DNA from 3 places in the Shewanella sp. 10N.286.52.C2 genome. Region 1 is predicted to be linked to each of the others. Evidence: predicted binding sites of a transcription regulator. Region 1 holds the regulator's gene; each other region holds the start of a gene.
What was found. The regulator sigma-54, encoded in region 1, starts transcription at its own class of promoters, with help from an activator protein. The targets are predictions, from matches to a motif close to GTTGGCACGNNNNTNGNNT.

Region 1 (7,518 bases):
GTCGCAGCTGTGAGCCAAAAAGCTGACATAAAAAACAATCAGGTCATCTTCTATGGCCCAGTTAATGTGACTCAAGGGTCGATTAACATTAATGCCGACGAATTACGCGCATTTGGCACCGAAAGCGGCACCCAAAAAACCATGGTTGCCACAGGTAACCCTGCGACATTTTCCCAAGAGTTAGATGATGGCCGTATTGGTACTGCCAGTGCCGATGAAATTAAATATGAGCTTGCCACTAGCATTTTAACCTTAACGGGTAATGCTAAATTGGACCAAGCTGGCAGCCAGGTTACTGGTAACCTAATTAGCTACAACATTGAAAAGCAGCAGTTAATTGCTGAAAGCACCGGTACTGGTGAAGATCGGGTTATCACTATTTTTCAACCAGAAAGTCACCCAGACTTGATTGATTCTGAAAAGAAAAAAGATGAGCAACCACATTTACCAGACAGCGCTAAACCCGGTGATGACACGCCACCAGCTATAATTGAAAACAACAATTTATCTGCTGTAGAGGCTGTGAACTCAACTGAAACACCCGAAGTAACTGAATCACTTAACGCTGAGGCGCAGGCGACATTGTCAGCCCCAGCAGCTGAGCAAAATGACTAATGACCCAAATTACGTTAACCGCTGAAAATCTCGCTAAGAGTTATAAAAGTCGCCAGGTAGTAAAAGATGTCAGCCTGACGGTAAAAACCGGCCAAATTGTTGGCTTACTTGGCCCTAATGGTGCGGGTAAAACCACCACCTTTTATATGGTCGTAGGCCTAGTCAAAAGTGATAAGGGCCGCATTCTGATCGATGAAGATGATTTAACCGCAGATCCAATGCATTTGCGCGCCCGAAAAGGCATTGGCTACTTACCTCAAGAAGCCAGTATTTTTCGTAAGCTCACAGTACACGATAATATAATGGCAGTGCTTCAAACTCGCAAAAGCTTATCAAATGAGCAGCGCATTGAAGAACTGGAACATTTATTAGAAGAATTTAACATAACTCATATCCGTGATAGCCAAGGTATGGCGTTATCGGGAGGCGAGCGTCGCCGAGTTGAAATTGCACGCGCATTAGCGGCAAATCCTAAGTTTATTTTATTAGATGAACCTTTTGCAGGGGTAGATCCTATCTCAGTAATCGACATCAAGAAAATTATTCAACAACTTAAAAGCCGTGGTTTAGGGGTGCTAATTACCGACCATAATGTCCGTGAAACACTTGATGTGTGTGAGCGAGCATATATTGTGAGTCACGGAAACTTGATTGCTGAAGGAACACCTGCTGAGATCTTAGTCAATCAGCAAGTTAGGTCGGTATACTTAGGTGAACAATTCAAGCTATAGTTAGCACTATTCAGTTTTTAGTATGGCATTCGCGGCCAACAACAAACCTTAATCTAGTCTATTTTTCTAGGATCATAAACTAGCGCCCACACTGTTCGTCGCGATGATGTAATTCAATTAGGGACAAGCGGTACATGAAAGCCTCACTCCAACTCAAAATGGGTCAACACTTAACCATGACCCCACAGTTGCAACAAGCGATTCGCTTATTGCAACTTTCCTCATTGGAGCTACAGCAAGAAATTCAACAAGCACTTGATTCAAACCCGCTATTAGAGCTTGAAGACGAATTCACTAAAGCCAAAGAGCCCGTAAAAGAAAACGCCCTGCAAACTGACACCGATTTTAGTGATAATAGCCAAGTCACCATAGAAAAAGACACCTCAACGGTTGATACCACTGAATCGCTCACTAAAGATTCTATGCCTGAAGAACTCCCTATGGATACCACATGGGATGAGGTGTATACCGCCTCGCCGACTTCTGGCTCTGGCGCAGTATCGAGCGGTAATGATATGCCGTTTCAAGGCGAAACCAGTGAAGGCTTGTATGAGCATCTTGAATGGCAAAAAAACCTCACTCCCTTTTCTGAAAATGACTTAGTGATTGCAACCGCCATTATTGATGCCATTGATGAGCGCGGTTACCTCACCCAGAGCGTTGAAGACATTTTGCAATCCTTAGGCACTGACGATATCGAACTCGATGAAGTTGAAGCTGTACTTAAACGGGTACAACACTTCGATCCCGTCGGCATTGCAGCGCGAGATTTAAGTGAGTGTCTATTAATTCAATTAGGCCAATACCCTAATGAAATTCCTTGCATAGATAATGTTAAGTTACTGATTAAAGATCATCTTGATTTAATCGCCGGTCGTGACTTTAGGTTACTGATGCGTAAAACCAAGCTTAAAGAAGATGATTTACGTGAAGCCATTGAATTTATTCAAACGCTCAATCCACGTCCAGGCTTGCAAATTACCCCCATTAAAGATGAGTACGTCATTCCTGATGTTACTGTACTTAAAAAGAATGGTCGCTGGGTGGTCGAGCTAAATCCCGATAACATGCCTAAAATTGGCGTTAATCAGCAATATGCAGCTATGGCCAAAGGCGGTTCAAGCCAAGCTGACAGCCAATTTATTCGTGGTCATTTACAAGAAGCTAAATGGTTTATCAAAAGCATCGATAGCCGTAATGAAACCTTACTAAAAGTGGCTAACTGTATCGTACAATTTCAGCAAGGTTTCTTTGAGTTCGGTGAAGAAGCCATGAAGCCGATGGTGCTCAATGATATTGCTGAAGCGGTTGAAATGCACGAGTCGACCATTTCACGGGTCACGACCCAAAAATACATGCATACCCCCCGTGGACTTTTTGAACTAAAATATTTTTTCTCAAGCCATGTAAGTACCGATGATGGTGGAGAATGCTCTTCTACAGCAATTCGCGCATTTATTAAAAAGCTCGTAGCTGCAGAAAACCCGAAAAAGCCTCTTAGTGATAGTAAAATGGCGACACTATTGGCTGAACAAGGGATTAACGTTGCTCGACGTACGATAGCCAAATATCGAGAGGCAATGCTCATCCCTCCCTCAAACCAACGCAAAAGCTTATAACTTTTTGTTATTGGAGGATGACCTATGCAAATTAACCTGACTGGAAACCATATTGAAATAACTCAATCTTTACGGGAATACGTGCAAACAAAATTTTCAAAGCTTGAACGACACTTCGAACAGATCAATAATGTTCACGTTGTGCTCGATGTTCAAAAGCTACAACAGATTGCCGAAGCCAAACTGCACCTAAAAGGCGGTGAAGTGTTTGCTGTATCGCGTAACGCTGATATGTATGTGGCAATAGACGCCCTGATAGATAAGCTAGACCGTCAGGTAATTAAACATAAAGAGAAACTCACTAAGCATTAACGATGGAACTTCGTACCATCCTGCAGCCGGCGTGCACTACCTGTGCCACTCCGGGCAGTAAGAAAAAGGTACTGGAATTAATCAGCAATTTAATGGCTGCCCAGTACCCAACCCTTTCTTCACAGGCTATTTTTGAAAGTCTAATAGCGCGTGAAAAAATGGGCAGTACAGGTATAGGAAATGGCATAGCAATTCCACATGGGCGCTTAGATAATATCGAAGAACCCATTGCTATTTTAATCAAATGCGAAGAGCCAATCGCCTTTGATGCCATAGACAAGCAACCTGTAGATATTTTATTTGCGCTTCTTGTACCTGCAGATCAGTGCCAGCAACACCTAAGCACATTATCTAGCATGGCAGAGAAACTCAGTGATAAATTGATACTTAAACGACTTCGAAAGAGTCATGACGCTACAGAACTTTATCAGGTTATTACTGCATGAAACTTGTCATCGTATCGGGACGTTCAGGTTCAGGAAAATCAGTCGCACTGAGAGTGCTTGAAGATTTAGGTTATTACTGTGTTGATAACCTGCCACTGCCACTGATTGGCAGCCTGCTTGAACAGCTTAAAGATAGTAACGAGCTTGTCGCCATTAGCGTCGATGTGCGTAATATCGAAGAGCAAGGCAAAGTACTCAAAGAGCAAATTGCTTTACTGTCTGACGATACCAGCATTACCAGTTTCTTTTTAAACGCCAACGATAAAGTGTTACTGAAGCGTTTTAGTGAGACCCGCCGATTACACCCACTGTCTAAGAATCAAATTTCGTTACAAGAAGCCATTAAGCTTGAGGGGCGGTTACTCGAACCCATAGCCAAAATGGTTGATCACTATATCGACACCTCGCAAACTAATATCTACGAATTGAGCGATCATGTTCGGCAAATCTTGCTAGGCAGTGTTGATAAAGAATTAGTGGTACATTTTGAGTCATTTGGCTTTAAGCATGGCATGCCGGCTGAAGCAGACTTTATGTTTGATGTGCGCTTTTTACCGAATCCGCACTGGGAGCTTGAGTTAAGGCCCTACACAGGCCTAGATGCGCCCGTGCAAGAGTTCTTAGAGCGACAGCCTTTGGTGAATAAGTTTATCTGGCAAATTGAAAACCTTTTTGACACTTGGATGCCACATTTAGAGCGTAATAACCGCAGCTACCTGACCATTGCCATTGGTTGTACTGGCGGTCAGCACCGTTCGGTTTATATTGCCGATCAGCTCGCTAAACGTTTCAACAACTCTAAGCACAAAGTCAGCGCCCGCCATAGAGAGCTTGGCATTGAATAAGCTAACCACATCGCCAGCCAAAACGGTGGCCTATTCAAAGCAAATTACCATCAGTAACAAGCTAGGCTTGCATGCGCGAGCGGCGACTAAATTGGCAATTTTAGCTACCGAGTTTGACGCAACTATCACCCTTATCCAAGGTGAGAAACAAGCCAGTGCTGCCAGTGTATTGGGGTTATTAATGTTAGAAAGTGGCATTGGTAAAATCATTACTGTTGAAGCTCAAGGCCGTGATGCAGAAAAAGCCCTTGAGGCCGTATGCAAGTTAATCAACGATAAATTTGACGAAGAAAGCTAACCGCCTGCGCCCAGTAACATCTCCAAGGAAACACAGCGACTCACCTTTACCATTATTTTATTAGCTATACTCAACACACCACCAAGCAGTATTAGCGTGTTTATGAATTGCGCATCAAGCCATCAGATATTAGAAATTTCTTCATTCTTTCCGGTGAGTTAAGTTAACATTTCATCATCGTCTTTTCAGGAGTAGCCAATGGGTATTGAAGTCATCGACAGCGAACTGACCGAACAACGTCTTAATCAGCTTACACAAGCATTAGGTAGCGGTATGTTTGTTCATGTCAGAAATATGCTTCATGACATGGCCGCCTCCGATGTCGCATTAATTCTTGAATCATCACCGCCGAAAACTCGTCAAGTGTTATGGCAACTGATTGATCATGAGCAAGCGGGTGAAATCCTAGAAGAACTCGGTGAAGAGTTAAAAGATTCACTCATCAGCGCTATGACCCCAGAAAAAGTAGCCCAAGCCACCTCAGGGATGGATACCGATGACTTGGCTTACATCTTAAGAAGTTTGCCAGATGCTGTTTATAAAAAAGTACTGCAATCCATGAGCAGTCAAGACCGCCATCGCGTCGAACAAGCACTGTCATACCCTGATGACACCGCTGGCAGTATCATGAATACTGATACGGTCACTTTGCGTCCTGACGTTAATATTGATGTGGTATTACGCTATTTGCGCCAGCGCGGCAACTTACCCGATACCACAGATACCTTATATGTGGTTGATCGCAACGATCATGTGCTTGGTGGGGTGCGCCTTGCCGATCTACTCACCTGTGATCCTAATTCAACCATTCGCAGCATCATGGATCCTGAATTAGAAAGCATCCCTGTGGACATGCCTGATAATGAAGTGGCGCAATTATTTGAACGCCATGACTGGATTTCGGCCCCAGTGGTAGATGAAGCACAAAAATTATTAGGCCGTATTACCATTGATGATGTGGTCGATGTTATTCGTGAAGACGCCGAACACTCAATGATGGGGATGGCGGGTATGGATGACGATGAAGATACCTTTGGCCCAGTAATGAAAAGCACCTTCAGACGCTCGCTATGGCTTACCATTAACTTGTTTGCCGCCTTACTTGCTGCATCAGTAAGTAATATGTTTGAAGGCACGTTAGAGCAATTTGCCACCATCGCGATTTTAATGACTATTGTCCCTAGTATGGGCGGTGTGGCAGGCAATCAAACCTTAGCTCTGGTTATTCGTGGTATCGCCTTGGGTCATATTGGTCAAAGTAACTCCCGTTGGCTTATAGGTAAAGAATTAGCCATTGGTTTTCTTAATGGCCTCATGTGGTCGGTACTGGTCTTCTTTGCAGTGTGGCTATGGAAAGGTGATATGGCACTGGGCGGTCTCATTGGCGGCGCGATGCTCATTAACATGACCGTTGCCGGACTAGCGGGGGCCAGTATTCCGCTCATACTTAAAAAACTCAATATCGATCCGGCATTGGCTGGCGGTATGGTACTAACCACAGTCACCGATGTGATTGGCTTATTCGCCTTTTTAGGCTTAGCGACCATTTTCTTAATGTAGCGCCGTAAAACCCCCTCTCTCATCAGCATAAAAAGCGGCATTTATTGCCGCTTTTTTGTGCCTTAAAACCATAGAGTTTTAATGGTTACTTTTGTTTACCAATTAAAACCAATTCGCACCAAAATAGTACTTTTGCACCAAGATGTTTCACGCTCACTTTTTAGAGCTAACACTTTAAAAAAATAAGTCACTGTAATAAAAGGGTAAAATATTTATTTCATAATTGGCACAAGTATTCCATTGAGTTACGTATCACTAAAGAGGTAGCTTTTAATTTGACCAATTTAGTGGAGAAATTTAAGCCTTATAAATTTGAATATCAGCAGGAGTCGATGATGAAATTATTACACACATGTTTGAATCTTTGTCGTAATCAGTGCCACTTTTATAAGCATGTAGGCTGTAGCCTATGGGAAGTAGAATAGTCTTATCGTTAAGCCGACGAAGTTAATCGCTTTTAAATGCTTGGAGCTAATATGTCAGCACAAACAAAGTTTTATCCCGAGAGCTTTCAGCAGCAAGTGATCGCTGAAGTGAAGCAACATAATCGATTAATTTCTGATGTTGCTAAGCAATACTGCATCTCAGCAAAAACGGTTTACCAATGGGTTAAAAATAAAGAAACCGCGATGACATCAAAAACTAATGCCGAGGGCGTGACCACTCGCAAGCGTACACAAGCTAAACAGAAAAGCGCTTTAGTGTCAGAGATAGCTCACTTACAACTTAAGATATCTCAGCTGAATCAGCAGCTGTTATCGATTAATAGCAATTAGTGGGGATTAACTCAGTTCCGACAAACTTGATTGAATTAAACGCTGCCCCCATCGGCAATTAATTAGCGACAAATCTATTGTAAAATATAGAGCTGTTCACCCTCAGGTTTGTCAATTTTATTACATAAAAAGCTGATATAAAGCAGCTATGTAAGCTAAAAACCTGCAACAGGGACTAACAATAATAATAGGTCGCAGGAATGCCAAAAGGCAGTGTAAGGCCGGTGCTAATGAAAGGATGTCATTAGTGCCAGTAAAGACAAAACGAATTGATTTTATAACGGTTCCGGCAGGTTTGATTCGATAAGCGCACCAC
Region 2 (7,518 bases), on a different contig from region 1:
TTAGTCGATAGGCTTAATGAGCTAGAGCGTCAAGTTAATGACATGCTACTGATGGCAAGAAACAAACAAGATGGCGCCGCAGAGTCGACATCTACTGCAGATATTATTGAGCCTGTGCTGGCAAATTGTGAGCCCATTGTTGAAAACAAACAGTGTAAATTACACTTTATTGATCAAACCGATAAACACATTATGGCTAACACGAATGCCTTAAGCTCGGCGATTAACAATCTGGTGATGAACAGCCTAGAGGCCAATGCCACAGAAATTCAGATTGTGACTGGCGAAGATGAACACGGCATTAATATCGATGTGATTGATAACGGTAAGGGTTTATCAAAAGAGATGCAGCAACAAGTATTGGAGCCTTTTTTTACCACTAAAAGCCAAGGGACAGGCCTAGGCTTAGCGGTAGTGCAAACCGTGGTGAGAAATCATGGCGGCAGATTACAGGTGACATCGCAGCCGCACAAAGGCAGCTTAATTCGACTATCATTTCCTATGGCTAAAGACACGGAACAAGCCAAAAAAATAGTGGAGGGATCCCATGAGTGAAGCCAAGTTACTGTTAGTTGAAGATGATGCTGCGCTGCGTGAAGCCTTACTTGATACCTTGATGTTAGCCCAATATGACTGCGTTGATGTGGGCTCTGCAGAAGAGGCCATTATTGCCATGAAAACCACGACGTTTGATATGGTTATCAGTGATGTGCAAATGGAAGGTATTGGCGGGCTAGGGCTATTAAACTATTTACAGCAAAACCATAGTAAAGTCCCCATTTTATTAATGACCGCTTTTGCCACCATTGACAGTGCGGTTAGCGCCATAAAACTTGGTGCGGCGGATTATCTGGCTAAACCTTTTGCGCCTGAAGTGTTGTTAAATCAGGTATCTCGCTACTTACCCCTTAAACAAAATTTAGGTCAACCTGTGGTCGCCGATGACAAAAGCTTGGCGCTACTGAATATTGCCCAGCGGGTGGCAAGCTCTGATGCCTCAGTGATGATCATGGGGCCAAGTGGATCGGGCAAAGAAGTGCTAGCACGTTATATTCATCAAAACAGCCCTCGAGCAGAAAAACCTTTTATCGCCATTAATTGCGCAGCAATACCTGAAAATATGCTTGAAGCCACCTTATTTGGCTATGAAAAAGGCGCTTTTACAGGCGCTTATCAGGCATGCCCTGGAAAATTTGAACAGGCTCAAGGCGGCACCATATTGCTTGATGAAATTTCTGAGATGGAGCTAGGGCTGCAAGCCAAATTGTTGCGAGTACTGCAAGAGCGTGAAGTTGAGCGTTTAGGTGGCCGTAAAACCATAGCCCTTGATGTGAGGGTACTTGCCACTTCAAACCGTGATTTAAAGTCCATGGCAACATCGGGCGCATTTCGAGAAGATTTATATTACCGCATTAATGTATTTCCACTAACCTGGCCTGCATTAAACCAACGACCGGCTGATATTTTACCCTTAGCAAGGCACTTGCTGGTTAAGCATGCTAAGGCATTTAATGTCTCACCAGTGCCAGAGTTAGATGAGATAGCTTGTCGTCGTTTATTGGCTTATCGCTGGCCAGGTAATGTCCGTGAGCTGGATAATGTTATTCAGCGCACCTTGATACTGAATAATGGCGAGGAGATAACTGGCGCGGATATTATTCTTGAAGCTGAAGATGTTACTTTGAGCCCCAATGAGCAACCCGTGGCCGCTGCTGAAACGGACGGGCTTGGGGGCGAACTGCAGGCTCAAGAGCATGTGATTATTTTGGAAACCTTAAATCTATGTAATGGTAGCCGTAAAGACGTAGCTGAGAAGCTGGGAATTAGCGCCAGAACATTGCGCTATAAAATGGCTAAAATGCGTGACTTGGGTATTCAAGTCCCTGCTTAAATATCGACGTTTAGTTCATCTTTATACTTAACTCTAAATTCTAAAATATTAGCTTAACCGCTTTGATGTTACTAAAGCGGTTCTATTTTGTGTGTTTTTCACCCTTTCAAGTTGTTTTTAAGCTCTTTTCATGGGCTTAAGTGTATTTAAGCTATTGTTGGCATCCTACTTGCTAATTCTATTGTAACTGTTTTTAAGTCGTCAAATATCCGACGAATGGAGTTTACAATGCAGATTAGTTCAAATCCTTTTTTACAAGAAATGCAATCCTTAAAGGGTGAGATTTCGCCTAATCTTGGCTTACCTATTCAAGCGGATATGATTCAAAAAGTCGGTAATACTTCTGGTGCTGACTTTGGCCAATTGTTATCTCAAGCGGTTGGTGGCGTGGCTGATTTACAATCAAACTCAGCTAATTTAGCCACCCGATTAGAGATGGGCGATAGCACTGTGACCTTATCTGATACCGTGATTGCCCGTGAAAAAGCCGGGGTTGCATTTGAAGCAACGGTGCAAGTGAGAAACAAACTTGTAGAAGCGTATAAAGAAATTATGAGTATGCCTGTTTAGGCTTTTGTTAATAGTATTGTTGTTGATATTCTGGTATTGAAGTAGGTAAATATTGTGAGCACAGATCTAGTATTAGATTCAGATAAAGTCGATAGCACAGGGATTCAGCAGGAAAATAAACCTGGCTTGAAAAGCTCGTTTGGTAGTGCTGACTTTATGCGTCAAATCACTATGATATTGGCTTTAGCTGTATGTCTTGTGCTGGCAGTATTTATGATTATTTGGGCGCAAGAGCCTGAATATAGGCCTTTAGGGCAAATGGAAACTGCTGAAATGATCCAAGTATTGGACGTTTTAGATAAGAATAAAATTGCCTATAAAATCTCCGGCGATGTAGTCAGTATTCCTGAAAACAAATATCAAAATGTCAAACTGCTGCTGGGCCGTGCAGGCGTTGAAGCCAGTAGTCAACCAACCGATTATTTAAGCCAAGACAGCGGTTTTGGTGTTAGTCAGCGCATGGAGCAAGCCCGCCTAAAACAAAGCCAAGAAGTTAATTTAGCCAGAGTGATAGAAGAGCTAAAAAGTATTAGCCGCGCCAAAGTGATATTAGCTATTCCCAAAGAAAATGTGTTTGCCCGTAATAAATCTAAACCTAGCGCTACCGTAGTTGTGAGCGTTCGTCGTGGTAGCCTTGGCCAAGAAGAAATTGACTCTATCGTTGATATTGTCGCCTCAGCAGTACAAGGCTTAGAGCCAAGCCGGGTGACAGTGACCGATTCAAATGGCCGCCTGCTAAATTCAGGTAGCCAAGATGGCGCCTCCTCAAGAGCCCGCCGCGAGCTTGAATTAGTGCAGCATCAAGAAGCAGAATATCGTAACAAAATCGATTCGATATTAATGCCTATTCTAGGCCCTGAAAACTTCACTTCTCAAGTGGATGTCAACATGGACTTCACCGCGATTGAGCAAACCGCGAAACGCTTTTCGCCTGATTTACCCGCTGTACGCAGTGAAATGACCATAGAGCGTAATTCAAGCGGTCAATCAATGGGTGGCATTCCAGGGGCATTAACCAATCAGCCTCCTATGGATTCAGATATTCCACAAGAAGCAGGCGCAGAGCAAACTACAGCGGTTAATGGCAATAGCCATCGAGAAGCAACCCGTAATTTTGAACTTGATACCACCATCAGCCATACCCGCCAGCAAGTGGGTGTGGTGCGCAGAGTCAGTGTGTCGGTGGCCATTGATTATAAACCGGGACCTGCTGATGAAAGTGGCATAGTGACCCGCATTCCGCGCACCGAACAAGAGCTAACCAATATTCGTCGCTTACTTGAAGGGGCGATGGGCTTTACCAGTCAACGTGGTGATAGCTTAGAAGTGGTCACAGTACCGTTTATGAACCAGCTTATTGAAGAGCTGCCCGCCGCTGAAATGTGGGAGCAGCCTTGGTTTTGGCGCGCGGTGAGATTGGTGTTAGGGGCGTTTTTAGTCTTAGTGCTGATTTTGTTTGTGATTCGCCCTATGTTAAATCGTTTGTTTAATAACGACGAAGTCGAGATGCCCGAAGAGCCGCGCTTAGGTCATGAATTGGCTGAGATTGAAGATCAGTATGCCGCCGATACCTTGGGTATGCTCAATAGCCAACAAGCAGATTATAGCTATGCCGATGATGGCTCGATTCAAATACCAAACCTGCATAAAGATGATGATATGATTAAGTCGATTAGGGCATTAGTGGCTAATGAACCTGAACTTTCTACCCAAGTAATTAAGAGTTGGTTACAAGAAGATGGCAAATAATACCCTGGCAGCACCCGTAGGCGAACAGCCTACTCTTGAAGAGCTGAGTGGCATTGATAAAACTGCTATTTTGTTACTGAGCTTAAGTGAAGCAGATGCCGCCTCAATCTTAAAGCACTTAGAGCCAAAACAAGTGCAAAAAGTCGGTATGGCCATGGCCGCCATGCAAGACTTTGGTCAAGAGAAAGTCATTGGGGTGCATAAGCTGTTTTTGGAAGAGATTCAAAAGTTTTCTTCCATTGGTTTTAACAGTGAAGAGTTTGTCCGCAAAGCATTAACTGCGGCCCTAGGTGAAGACAAAGCCGGTAATTTGATTGAACAAATTATTATGGGCAGTGGCGCTAAAGGCTTAGATTCGCTTAAGTGGATGGATGCACGCCAAGTGGCGACCATTATTCAAAACGAGCATCCACAAATCCAAACTATTGTTTTATCTTATTTAGAGCCTGATCAAGCGGCTGAAATCTTCAGTCAGTTCCCTGAAAATACCCGTTTAGATTTAATGATGCGCATTGCTAACTTAGAAGAAGTTCAACCAGCAGCTTTGCAAGAATTAAACGACATCATGGAAAAACAATTTGCCGGACAAGGCGGCGCACAAGCTGCGAAAATGGGCGGCTTGAAAGCGGCGGCCAATATCATGAACTTCCTTGATACGGGTGTTGAAGGCCAGATCATGGAAACCATGCGTGAATCTGATGAAGAAATGGCGCAGCAAATTCAAGATCTGATGTTTGTGTTTGAAAACTTAATTGATGTAGATGATCGCGGTATTCAAGCTTTGCTGCGTGAAGTTCAACAAGATGTGCTAATGAAAGCATTAAAAGGTGCTGATGATCAGTTATCTGACAAAATTATTGGTAATATGTCTAAGCGAGCAGGTGAGCTATTACGTGATGATCTTGAAGCCATGGGGCCGATAAGGATCAGTGAAGTGGAAATGGCTCAAAAAGAGATCCTTGCGATTGCGCGTCGATTAAGTGACAGCGGCGAAATTATGCTCGGTGGCGGCGGTGGTGATGAGTTCCTATAGTCCGATTTAAGCCGATTTTATAACGAGGTACAACCAGAGCAATCATGACTAAAGCTAATAACAATAATAACCTAACAGAAGTTGATGAAGATTTTAGCCATTGGCAATTACCGGATGTTTCCCAACAAAAAACTGACACTGGCTCAAATTTATTTGGCCAACTAGGACGTCAAAATTCCCAGCCTGTTGCTGAAGACAAGCCCCTTTTACCGCCTACCATGGCTGAAATAGAGCAAATTCGAGTTGAAGCTGAACAAGAAGGTTTTGAGCAAGGCCAGCTTGATGGGCTAGCGAAAGGCACGGAGCAAGGTCGGCTTGAAGGTTTAGAGCAAGGTCACGCTGAAGGCTTTAGCCAAGGAGAACAACAAGGTTATGAAGTGGGTTTAGCCAAAGCTAATGAGATGCTTGAGCGTTTATCTGGCTTAGTTGAGCAATTTGAGCAACCCTTATTAGTGCTTGATGCTGAAATTGAAGCTGAGCTATTACAGCTATCCATTAATCTGACCAAATCCATCGTCGGTAATGAATTACAAACTCATCCTGAACATATTTTATCTGTACTGCGTCAAGGGGTAGATTCGTTACCGATTAAAAAACAACAAGTCACTCTGAGGTTTAGCCCAGATGATGCTGCACTTGTTAATCAATTATACAGTGAAGCGCAATTAGCTAAGAATCGTTGGGAAATTGAAGCTGATCCATCTCTTAAAAACGGTGACTGCATCATTCACAGCGAGCGCTCCAGTGTCGACTTACGAGTTGAAGCGCGTATGAGTCAAGCTCTTAGTGGCTTGCAGCAACAGGTCGCAGCGATTCAGGCCAATGTGCAAACGATTAAGTCAGATTCAAGTCACTACACCACTAGCATTGCCGAGGATGCTAGCGAATGTAGCCTTAAGGTGGTGGGAGCAAAGCGGGATCAACTCACTGATGACAATGTTTCTTCTGTCGTACATGAAGAGGGTTTACACCTTGTTGATGAGGTAGATGATGCTAAATCGCCAACATCAGTTACTAAATAAATTTAAACTCCATAGTAATAAAGTCACCCCCATTCGGCCTGTGGCCAGTGGTCAGCTGGTTAGGGTTGTTGGCTTAACCCTCGAAGCTACCGGCTGTAGAGCCCCTGTCGGCAGTTTATGCTCTATCGAAACCATGGCCGGTGAGCTAGTGGCTGAAGTCGTTGGATTTGATGATGAATTACTTTATCTCATGCCCGTTGATGAATTAAGAGGGGTGTTACCGGGAGCAAGAGTGCAGCCTTTAGGTGAGCAGTCAGGGTTAAATGTCGGCTTAAGTTTACTTGGTAGAGTTTTAGACGGTAGTGGTTTACCCCTTGATGGCCTTGGACCATTAAATACTGAGCAACATGCCTCGCGTCATGCGCCGCCCATTAACCCTTTATCGCGCCGCGCGATTACCGAACCATTAGATGTGGGGGTTAGAGCCATTAATGCCATGTTGACCGTAGGTAAAGGCCAGCGGATGGGCCTGTTTGCCGGCTCTGGTGTGGGTAAAAGTGTGCTGTTAGGCATGATGACTCGCGGCACCACTGCTGACATTATTGTGGTGGGGCTGGTGGGTGAACGTGGCCGTGAAGTAAAAGAGTTTATTGAAGAGATTTTAGGCCCAGAAGGCCGAGCCAGATCTGTGGTGGTCGCAGCACCTGCTGATACTTCACCATTGATGCGATTACGCGCCTGTGAAACCTCAACACGTATTGCGGAGTATTTTAGAGACCTTGGCTATAACGTATTGTTATTGATGGACAGTTTAACCCGTTACGCCCAAGCCCAGCGTGAAGTAGCCTTGGCAGTGGGTGAGCCTCCGGCGACCAAAGGTTATCCGCCATCGGTGTTTGCTAAATTACCCCGCTTGGTCGAACGGGCAGGTAACGGCGGCCCAGGTCAAGGTTCGATTACCGCATTTTATACCGTGCTTACCGAAGGTGATGATCAACAAGATCCCATTGCCGATGCGTCACGGGCGATTTTAGATGGTCATATTGTGTTATCAAGAACGCTGGCAGATTCTGGCCATTACCCCGCGATTGATATTGAGCAGTCCATTAGCCGCGTCGCACCTATGGTGATTAGCACTGAGCATTTAGAGTCCATGCGTCTGGTTAAACAGATGTATTCACTTTATCAGCAAAATAGAGACTTAATTTCAATTGGGGCTTATTCCCAAGGCAGCGATCCACGCATTGATAACGCTATTCGGTTACAACCAGCGATGAATGCATTTTTACGCCAAGGATTTAAAGATGTTGTTT
Region 3 (7,518 bases), on a different contig from region 1:
GCTAGCTTTTCATAATCATTGCCAGTGCCTAACAAGCTATGAATATAAATACCTGGTATGCCCTCAAGCCCCAGCATAATCGCGTGGGCGCAGCTAAAGCGAGCTAAACCAAACTCATCTTTACCTTTCACTGTGCCTTGTAAGGCGTCAATTAAAGCAATGTTCATTTCATAGGGCTTTTGCTCCCCCTCTTCAGAGGTGCGGCTAGATATTTTGCCGCCAAATGACACCATGGTTTCCACTAGGGTGTTAATTTCATCCTCATCTAATAAGCCTTCAGCAGGCCTTAGCCCTACACCATCGTGGGAGGCAATAAAGTTAAAGTAAGTGGTGCCGTCCTGCGCGGGCGGCATACTCATCTGCCAACGTTTAAGGTATAAACAACTGCCAGTGATCAAGGTATTAATCAATAACGGCGGCAATGAAAAGTTATAAATACAATGGGCTTCGTTAGCATTACCAAAATAGGTTAGGTTTTGGGTATTGGGTATGTTGGTTTCGGTGATCACCACCGCATTATGTTGCGCATGCTCAATAAGGGTGCGTAGTAATCTAATCACTTCATGGGTTTGCACTAGATTAATCGATTTAGTGCCGACGATTTTCCATAAAAACGCCACTGCATCTAAACGGAAAATATTCACGCCTGCATCAAGGTATTGTCTGATGATCTTCACAAACTCCAGCAGCACTTGCGGGTTTCTAAAGTCAAAATCCACTTGGTCATGACTAAAGGTGCACCACACATGCTGCAGACCTTTAGCGGTATCTGTGGGCCTTAGTAAATCAGATGTCCGTGGCCGCACTACCGCAGATAAATCATCCTCAGGCTTAGCGGTAAAAAAGTAATCATGACCTAGGCCCTCACCTTTAATGAAGTTTTGAAACCACGCGCTACGGCTAGAGCAGTGATTAATCACTAAATCAGACATTAATCTGCGTTTGTTGGCAATTAACTCAATATCCGACCAATCACCTAAGGCATCATTGACACTTGAGTAATCAATTACAGCAAAGCCATCATCCGAACTATAAGGAAAGAATGGCAAGATATGCACCCCATTGATGCACTCAAGGTAGTTATCCATAAATTCTGCAAGAATGGATAACGGCTTTTGCCCCTCTTGAATAATGCTATCACCATAGGTGATCATGATGACATCGTGCTGCGACCAATGATTGGCATAGGGATGTGGCTCATCACAATCGACACTAATATTCATGGTGTTAATCAATTGCTCAGCAAGATCATCCTCTGACACATCTAGTGTGATATCTTGATAAATACAACCTAACTGCTGAATTAGCTTTTGCTTAAGTGCATTAATGTCTGCCATTTTGACCTCTTCAAACCTGCGAGCTTGCCCTGCTCGCGGGTATCCTAAAATCTCACTCATAATTACATAAACTCTGCATTATCAGCCTCTACCGCTTCTTTGAGCTGCTCAAGCACATCAGGCATAGCGCTGATCACCCGGCTCCATGTTGGCATAAAAGGGGTTTCCATTGGGTTATCAAGAAAACGCTGCCCAGCGGTCACAATATTTTGGGCAAACATTTCTACGGCTTTTTCTTCAGTATGGATATCGGTGGTGAGCCCATTCATAAGCGCATCATTATGGTAAGTTTCCACATAATCGAGGGCGATACGATAATAGGTCGCTTTTAGGGTTCTAAAGGCTTCGGTACTAAAGGTTTCCCCTTGGGTAGCCAATTTACGATAAAACGCCTTGGTGATATCAATCGACATTTTTGATAAGCCCGCTTCCGCATTATCTAGGGATAAATCCTGATGTTTGTGATCGTAATTATCCGCAATGTCCACCTGACAAATACGGTTATGAGCATAGTTACGATGCATCTCACTCAGCACCCCAATCTCTAAGCCCCAATCACTGGGAATACGTAAATCGTTTAACACATCACGTCTAAATGAAAACTCACCGGCTAATGGATAACGAAAGCTGTCCATATATTCTAAATAATCATTATGACCCACCACTCTTTGTAAGGCTTTAATCAATGGCGTGACCAATAGTCGAGACACGCGGCCATTAATTTTGCCGTTGGACATGCGGGCATAAAAACCTTTACTGAACTCGTAATTAAACTGTGGATTGGCCACCGGATATAACAATCTTGCCAGCAGGGATTTTTCATAGGTGACAATATCGCAATCATGCAGTGCCACTGATTCCGTTTTGCCGGACGCCAAAATATAACCCATGCAGTACCAAACGTTACGGCCTTTACCGAGCTCTTTCGGCGCAAGGCCCAACTCACTTAATTTAGCATCAAGGGCTTGCAGTCTGGGGCCGTCATTCCAAAGTACTCTATGGTGTTGTGGCAGCTGATTAAAAAAACCCAGCGCCTGTTTATATTGCTCTTTATCGGCCCTATCAAGCCCAATCACAATTTCATTTAAGTAAGGCACGTCTTTTAATTTACTAATAATTGCAGGTAAGGCTTCACCCTCTAGCTCTGAATACAGCGAAGGTAAAATCAGCCCTAACGGCCGCGTTTTAGCAAATTTAAGTAAGTCCTGCTCCATCTCTTCATGGGTACGCTGGGTCAGATTATGTAGGGTAGTCACTATGCCATTTTGGTAAAAATCAGCCATGTTATGCCTCCTCAAGCTTCAATGATGTTGAAGAATTTGGGTTTAAAAACAAAGCTTCTAGGCATTCTGCCCAGCCTTTAGGGCCGTATTGGCTACTTTGAATCGGTGTTGATGTGGTATCGATTTTTGGAAAAGTATGAGTGGGAGATTTAATTTGAATGGCAATATCAGCCGCCTCTAGCATGGCGCTGTCGTTACCACTGTCACCGAGGGCAATGGTTTGCACGCTGGTTTGATAAGCATTGGCATATTGCTGGGCTAACCAGTCCATGGCGCGGCCTTTATCTGTATGGCCGCCAACATGTAAGAAACGCCCGCCTTGGAGCATATTCGCGCCTAGGCTATTCATATGGGCCATAAAGGCTTGCTTTCGAGTGTCATCACCGGTCCACAATAACGGCTCAGAGTAATGCCTTACCAAGGCCAGAGTGGCTTTTTCTGGGGTTAAATCCGTTAGCTCACAAAGCTCTTCGGCTGTCAGAGATGAAAAACCAAGGTAATCTTCTGTAAATGCTTTGGCCTCGGTTTCCAGTAAGGTTAACCAATGGCTTCTTGGCTCACAAAATTCTTTTACCCAATAATACCCTTGGGTAAAGGTGTCTTGAGGCTGAGTGTCAAAGTAACCAATGGGAATGTAGATCACTGCGCCATTTTCTGAAATAAACGGTGAGTTAAAACCAATGGTTTGCTGAAACTTTTCCATTTCGGCAAACGTTTTACTGGTATTAGGGATAATAGGAATTTGCTTTTCATTTAATCCTTCAATTACCGCTATTGCGCTGGAGAAACTGTAATCAAAGTGATCAAGTAAAGTACCGTCCATGTCTGTAAATATTAGCGGTCTTGTGGTCATATTTATTCCCTTCCATTACCTAAACAATTATTCAACTGCCTAAAAATGTTTCAGGTTACATGCCAGCTTTTGGCGCTTTGCACTAAAATGGTTAGAAACTAAACATTAGACACTGAATTTATTGATTAAATAATTTATCCGAAGGGAAAGAACACATTAAAAAAAACACAGAAATGGATCATAAATGCAGGATTTTGAAACAAACTTTGCACCATTACGGTGCAAAGAGAGCGTTAAAGGTTAGCTAATTACACTTGCTAATAGGACTGCATTAGCCAAGCTGTTTTTGGTAAGGGTTATGCGCACTCAGCAGCAAGGTGCACTTTATTTTTACCTGCATATTTAGCTCGGTACAGTGCTTCATCTGCTATTTTTGCTAAATCAAATAATGACTTAGTGCTATCAATATTATTTACCACTCCCATGCTCACCGTTAAATCAAGACTAATATCGTCAAAGTGAAACGCTCGAGATGCTATGCCGTGACGCAAACGCTCTGATATCGCAAAGGCTTGATCCATATTAGTATTGGGTAACACTATCAAAAACTCTTCACCGCCGATCCTACCTATCAAGTCACTGTTTTTTAATAAGGCTTTTGCTCTTTTTGACAGCGATTTTAGCGCAAGATCGCCCACATGATGCCCATAAGTGTCATTAATGGTTTTGAAGTTATCAATATCAAACAGGATCACTGCCAAAGGTTGCTGTTTTTTTGCCGCTTTTTCAACGAGGCTCTGACCTTGGGTAAAGGTTTGGCCACGATTATAAAGCCCGGTAAGAAAGTCGATTTCTGCACGAAATTTTAACGATCGCCGCGAGAGCAATAGGAAAATAATCAAGGTTAATAACACCACAGCAGAAACAAAAAGTAGCATCAGATTAAGCTGATAAATACGCTCTTTATCTTCAACTGCTACCAAGTTTAATTCATTAATAGCAAGCCTATTCGCCAGTAATTGATTTTCAAAATTGACCAATTGGTCATTATGACCAAGCGCAGAAATGATAACTTGGTTGCTAATGACGCTTTGGTTCGCTTCCCTTTCTAAATCAATGACATCAAGCAGCGTATTAACGGCCTCAATGGGCTTAGCCTCATCCATCGCAATTATGGCATCGGCCTGTAAAATCATGCTTTGCTGGTTTTGACTAAAGTGTTTATCTTGTTTGAATGCGCGCGCCATTTCAGCCGCTTTTACTGCATCACCAATTCTTAAATAAGCTAACGCCAGATATAAGTAATTGCTGGTTTTAAAATAACTTTCTTTGGAAGTGTGGTGTAATGCAACCGCTTTTTCTAAATGCTCAATAGCAAGGGGAAAATCATTCATTCTTAGCGCCACGCGGCCGCTATTTAGATGCGCGAAAAATAATAAATCTTTGTAATCTTTAGCTTCATTGGCCAAAGTGAACTGCACCGTCAGGCTTTTCTGAGCTTTATCCCAATCCCCTAGCTTTAATGCCTCGCTAAGCATATTGTGTTGCATATTGAACATGTCTTCTTTGTCATTAATACGCTGCCAAGTCAGGTAGGCTTTTTCAAAGTTTTCATACCCTTGTTGATGTAATCCCACACGCCGATAAAGATTACCTGTCGCATTATAAATCAAAGCTTTACGGTTCAAGTTTAGCGCACTACTTTTATCAACGACTGTCAGCGCTTCGCTTAATAAATCAATGCCCTGTTGAACCGTAGTAGGCTCTGTATAACAAAAAGCATTTTGAGTTAATGTCTTAGCGAGTAATTCTGAGTTGTTATGCTGACGAGCATAATGGAGCGCGAGTGTTCTATCTTCACAGTAAACCGCAGGATCGTTAGTTTGGAGATATTTAGCAAAGGAGCGCTCTAAGTAGCTATCAATTAAGATATCAGTCACCGCCAAAGAGCTAACCAGCGCGATACCTTTATCATAACTGGCTATAGCTAATTCCAACTGGCGAGTTTTTTCGTACTGCTGGCCATAAACAAAATAATACTTTGCTTGAGATTCAGCATCAAAGTTGCTGCCTGTAAGATCAAATTGGTCTAATAACGCAATCGATTCTGCAGCAGAAAGCCCTTTAATTGATTGTTCTAATTTGAGGAAAGCATCATTGGCAACAGCACTCAAGCTTGCTAAAAAAAGCATACTGCACAGCCATGGGATAAATCTTCTCATCTACAAACAATCCATTTTTCGTTAGCTAAATAGCACTTTTGTAGTATATCGACTTAGGCGTAATATGGAATGGCTTCGCAACAAAACTCACAACCACCTACAAATTGATACAAATAGACTGACAGAACTGATACACAAGTAACTTAAACCCGATAAGCCCTTAAAAAATGCACTAGGCATAACAGCAAGAGTTAACGATGAATAGAGTCTGGGTTTACTTAGCATTGGCTAATGCTTGAGATGAATTATCTGAGTTTGCGAGAATCGTTTTGTGAGGCCGATAACAGCCATCACAAATTATTTTTTGCCATAAAAATAGTCAAAAATAACGATTTTAATGCTGTAAATTGGCGTTATTTAACAGAGCTTGGTTCGCACGATGAAGAGTAGCTGTCGAGTTCAATTAACCCTTTGAGGATAATGCCGTGATAGCGCGCTTTAATCAGTTGATAATCCATATCTGCAGCAAAATAGTAGGTGACATCTTCATCGCCAGTTTGCTCCACGGGGATCAAGGTTAACTCCCCCCAAGGTGCAAGTGTAACCGTTTGCTTTTGCTGCACATAAAACTGGTAGGGCTCGATGCCATCAGAGGCTTGCCTTACTAAGGCGAATTGCTGCCGACCTTGTAATAAATGCTCCCGAATTTGAATCGCCAAGGTATCCACATCGCGCAAAGGGAGTTCTTTTGACACATAGGTATCCACATCGCCATCAATATCGACCCGCGACTGTCGCCCTGCGTCATCAAAAGTGACTTGCATATCCCGTGAGCGAAATCCTGACACTTGTTGATGAAACTCATCCGTTAACCATTCATTAGTTGCATCAGACCAAGACAGTTCTGCCCGCTGCTGATATTGGGTGCCAATGCCTAAAATACTGGCTTCACTGTTTGACGTTACTACCGCTGATTTGCCTTGCCAATGCTCAGTTCTGGTCATTTCGCCAGTGTGTATCCCATTAAGATAAATGCTGTAATGAGCATTACGGCTGCATTGCTGGTCTGTTTCATTAGCAAGAGATTCACTAGCAAGGGCATCTTTGACGATGGCTTCATTGGCCAATGCATCACTAGCAGCTGCCGCATACAGTATGGCGAGCATCACCAATGACATAGCCACTGACTTAGATGACAGCGCCAATGAGTAAGCCAAAGTTCGCCATCTTGTGGTGCTTATATGCAATTCAGAAATTGTGTTATTCATGCTCGCCTGTTATTGATACGTCAAACAGTAAATTAAAAAACTTCATTCACATTAAGATAGAAGTTAGTTTCATTTTCACCCACACCGACATCAAAACGCAGATTAATATTGTCTTTTATATTGAAGCGAAAACCGGTGCCATAGGATGTCATTAACTCATCAGATAATTGGCTCACTTTAGGCGCAACGCTGCCCACCGCGCCCCAAAAAACCATGCCATAACGCTGAAAAATCGGTAATCGATACTCAACTTGGCCCATCATCATTTGCTCGTCACGGTAACGCCCTTTGATATAACCGCGCATGGCGTTAGAGCCACCTAGATCTGGCAGTAAATTCCAAGGTACATCGCCATCAGTAAAGTGCCCTTGCAGTTGCCAAGCGATTAATCCTGGCGCAGACATAGAGCTTAAATCAATGTAATTGGCTAACTCGACATTGTAAGTTGAAAATGACGATGATTGATCGTTTTGATACAGGCCGGCATCCACTTGAAACAACCAACCTTTAGTGGCATTTAAACGGTAATCTCGGGTGTCGTAACTACTACTCACTACCACGCCAGAACTAAAATTATTCGGCAATGTTTCAGTCGCATCTACGGCCATTTCAGGCTCAACTAAGGCTAAGTTTTCAGCACTGGCATAAATAAAATCTGCGCCAACACCAATAAAA

Region 2: fliE (flagellar hook-basal body complex protein FliE) is a predicted target of sigma-54. The motif match lies at 2,048-2,066, and genes of this name have one in related genera.
Region 3: BCU94_RS06785 (HAD-IIB family hydrolase) is a predicted target of sigma-54. The motif match lies at 3,522-3,540, and genes of this name have one in related genera.

Annotation. Positions count from the first base shown of each region.
Region 1 is NZ_MCTV01000013.1:16,599-24,116, reverse strand. It holds gene lptA (lipopolysaccharide transport periplasmic protein LptA) at 1-615, shown strand, start outside; gene lptB (LPS export ABC transporter ATP-binding protein) at 615-1,346, shown strand; gene BCU94_RS05950 (RNA polymerase factor sigma-54) at 1,481-2,965, shown strand; gene hpf (ribosome hibernation promoting factor) at 2,990-3,277, shown strand; gene ptsN (PTS IIA-like nitrogen regulatory protein PtsN) at 3,280-3,723, shown strand; gene rapZ (RNase adapter RapZ) at 3,720-4,568, shown strand; gene BCU94_RS05930 (HPr family phosphocarrier protein) at 4,594-4,866, shown strand; gene mgtE (magnesium transporter) at 5,065-6,426, shown strand; gene BCU94_RS05920 (transposase) at 6,903-7,202, shown strand.
Region 2 is NZ_MCTV01000002.1:83,453-90,970, reverse strand. It holds gene BCU94_RS01280 (PAS domain-containing sensor histidine kinase) at 1-555, shown strand, start outside; gene BCU94_RS01275 (sigma-54 dependent transcriptional regulator) at 548-1,891, shown strand; gene fliE (flagellar hook-basal body complex protein FliE) at 2,120-2,461, shown strand; gene fliF (flagellar basal-body MS-ring/collar protein FliF) at 2,516-4,210, shown strand; gene fliG (flagellar motor switch protein FliG) at 4,200-5,243, shown strand; gene fliH (flagellar assembly protein FliH) at 5,288-6,265, shown strand; gene fliI (flagellar protein export ATPase FliI) at 6,234-7,518, shown strand, end outside.
Region 3 is NZ_MCTV01000014.1:22,039-29,556, forward strand. It holds gene BCU94_RS06775 (sugar phosphorylase) at 1-1,337, opposite strand, end outside; gene BCU94_RS06780 (glycosyl transferase) at 1,400-2,620, opposite strand; gene BCU94_RS06785 (HAD-IIB family hydrolase) at 2,622-3,473, opposite strand; gene BCU94_RS06790 (GGDEF domain-containing protein) at 3,770-5,605, opposite strand; gene BCU94_RS06795 (hypothetical protein) at 5,989-6,843, opposite strand; gene BCU94_RS06800 (BamA/TamA family outer membrane protein) at 6,876-7,518, opposite strand, start outside.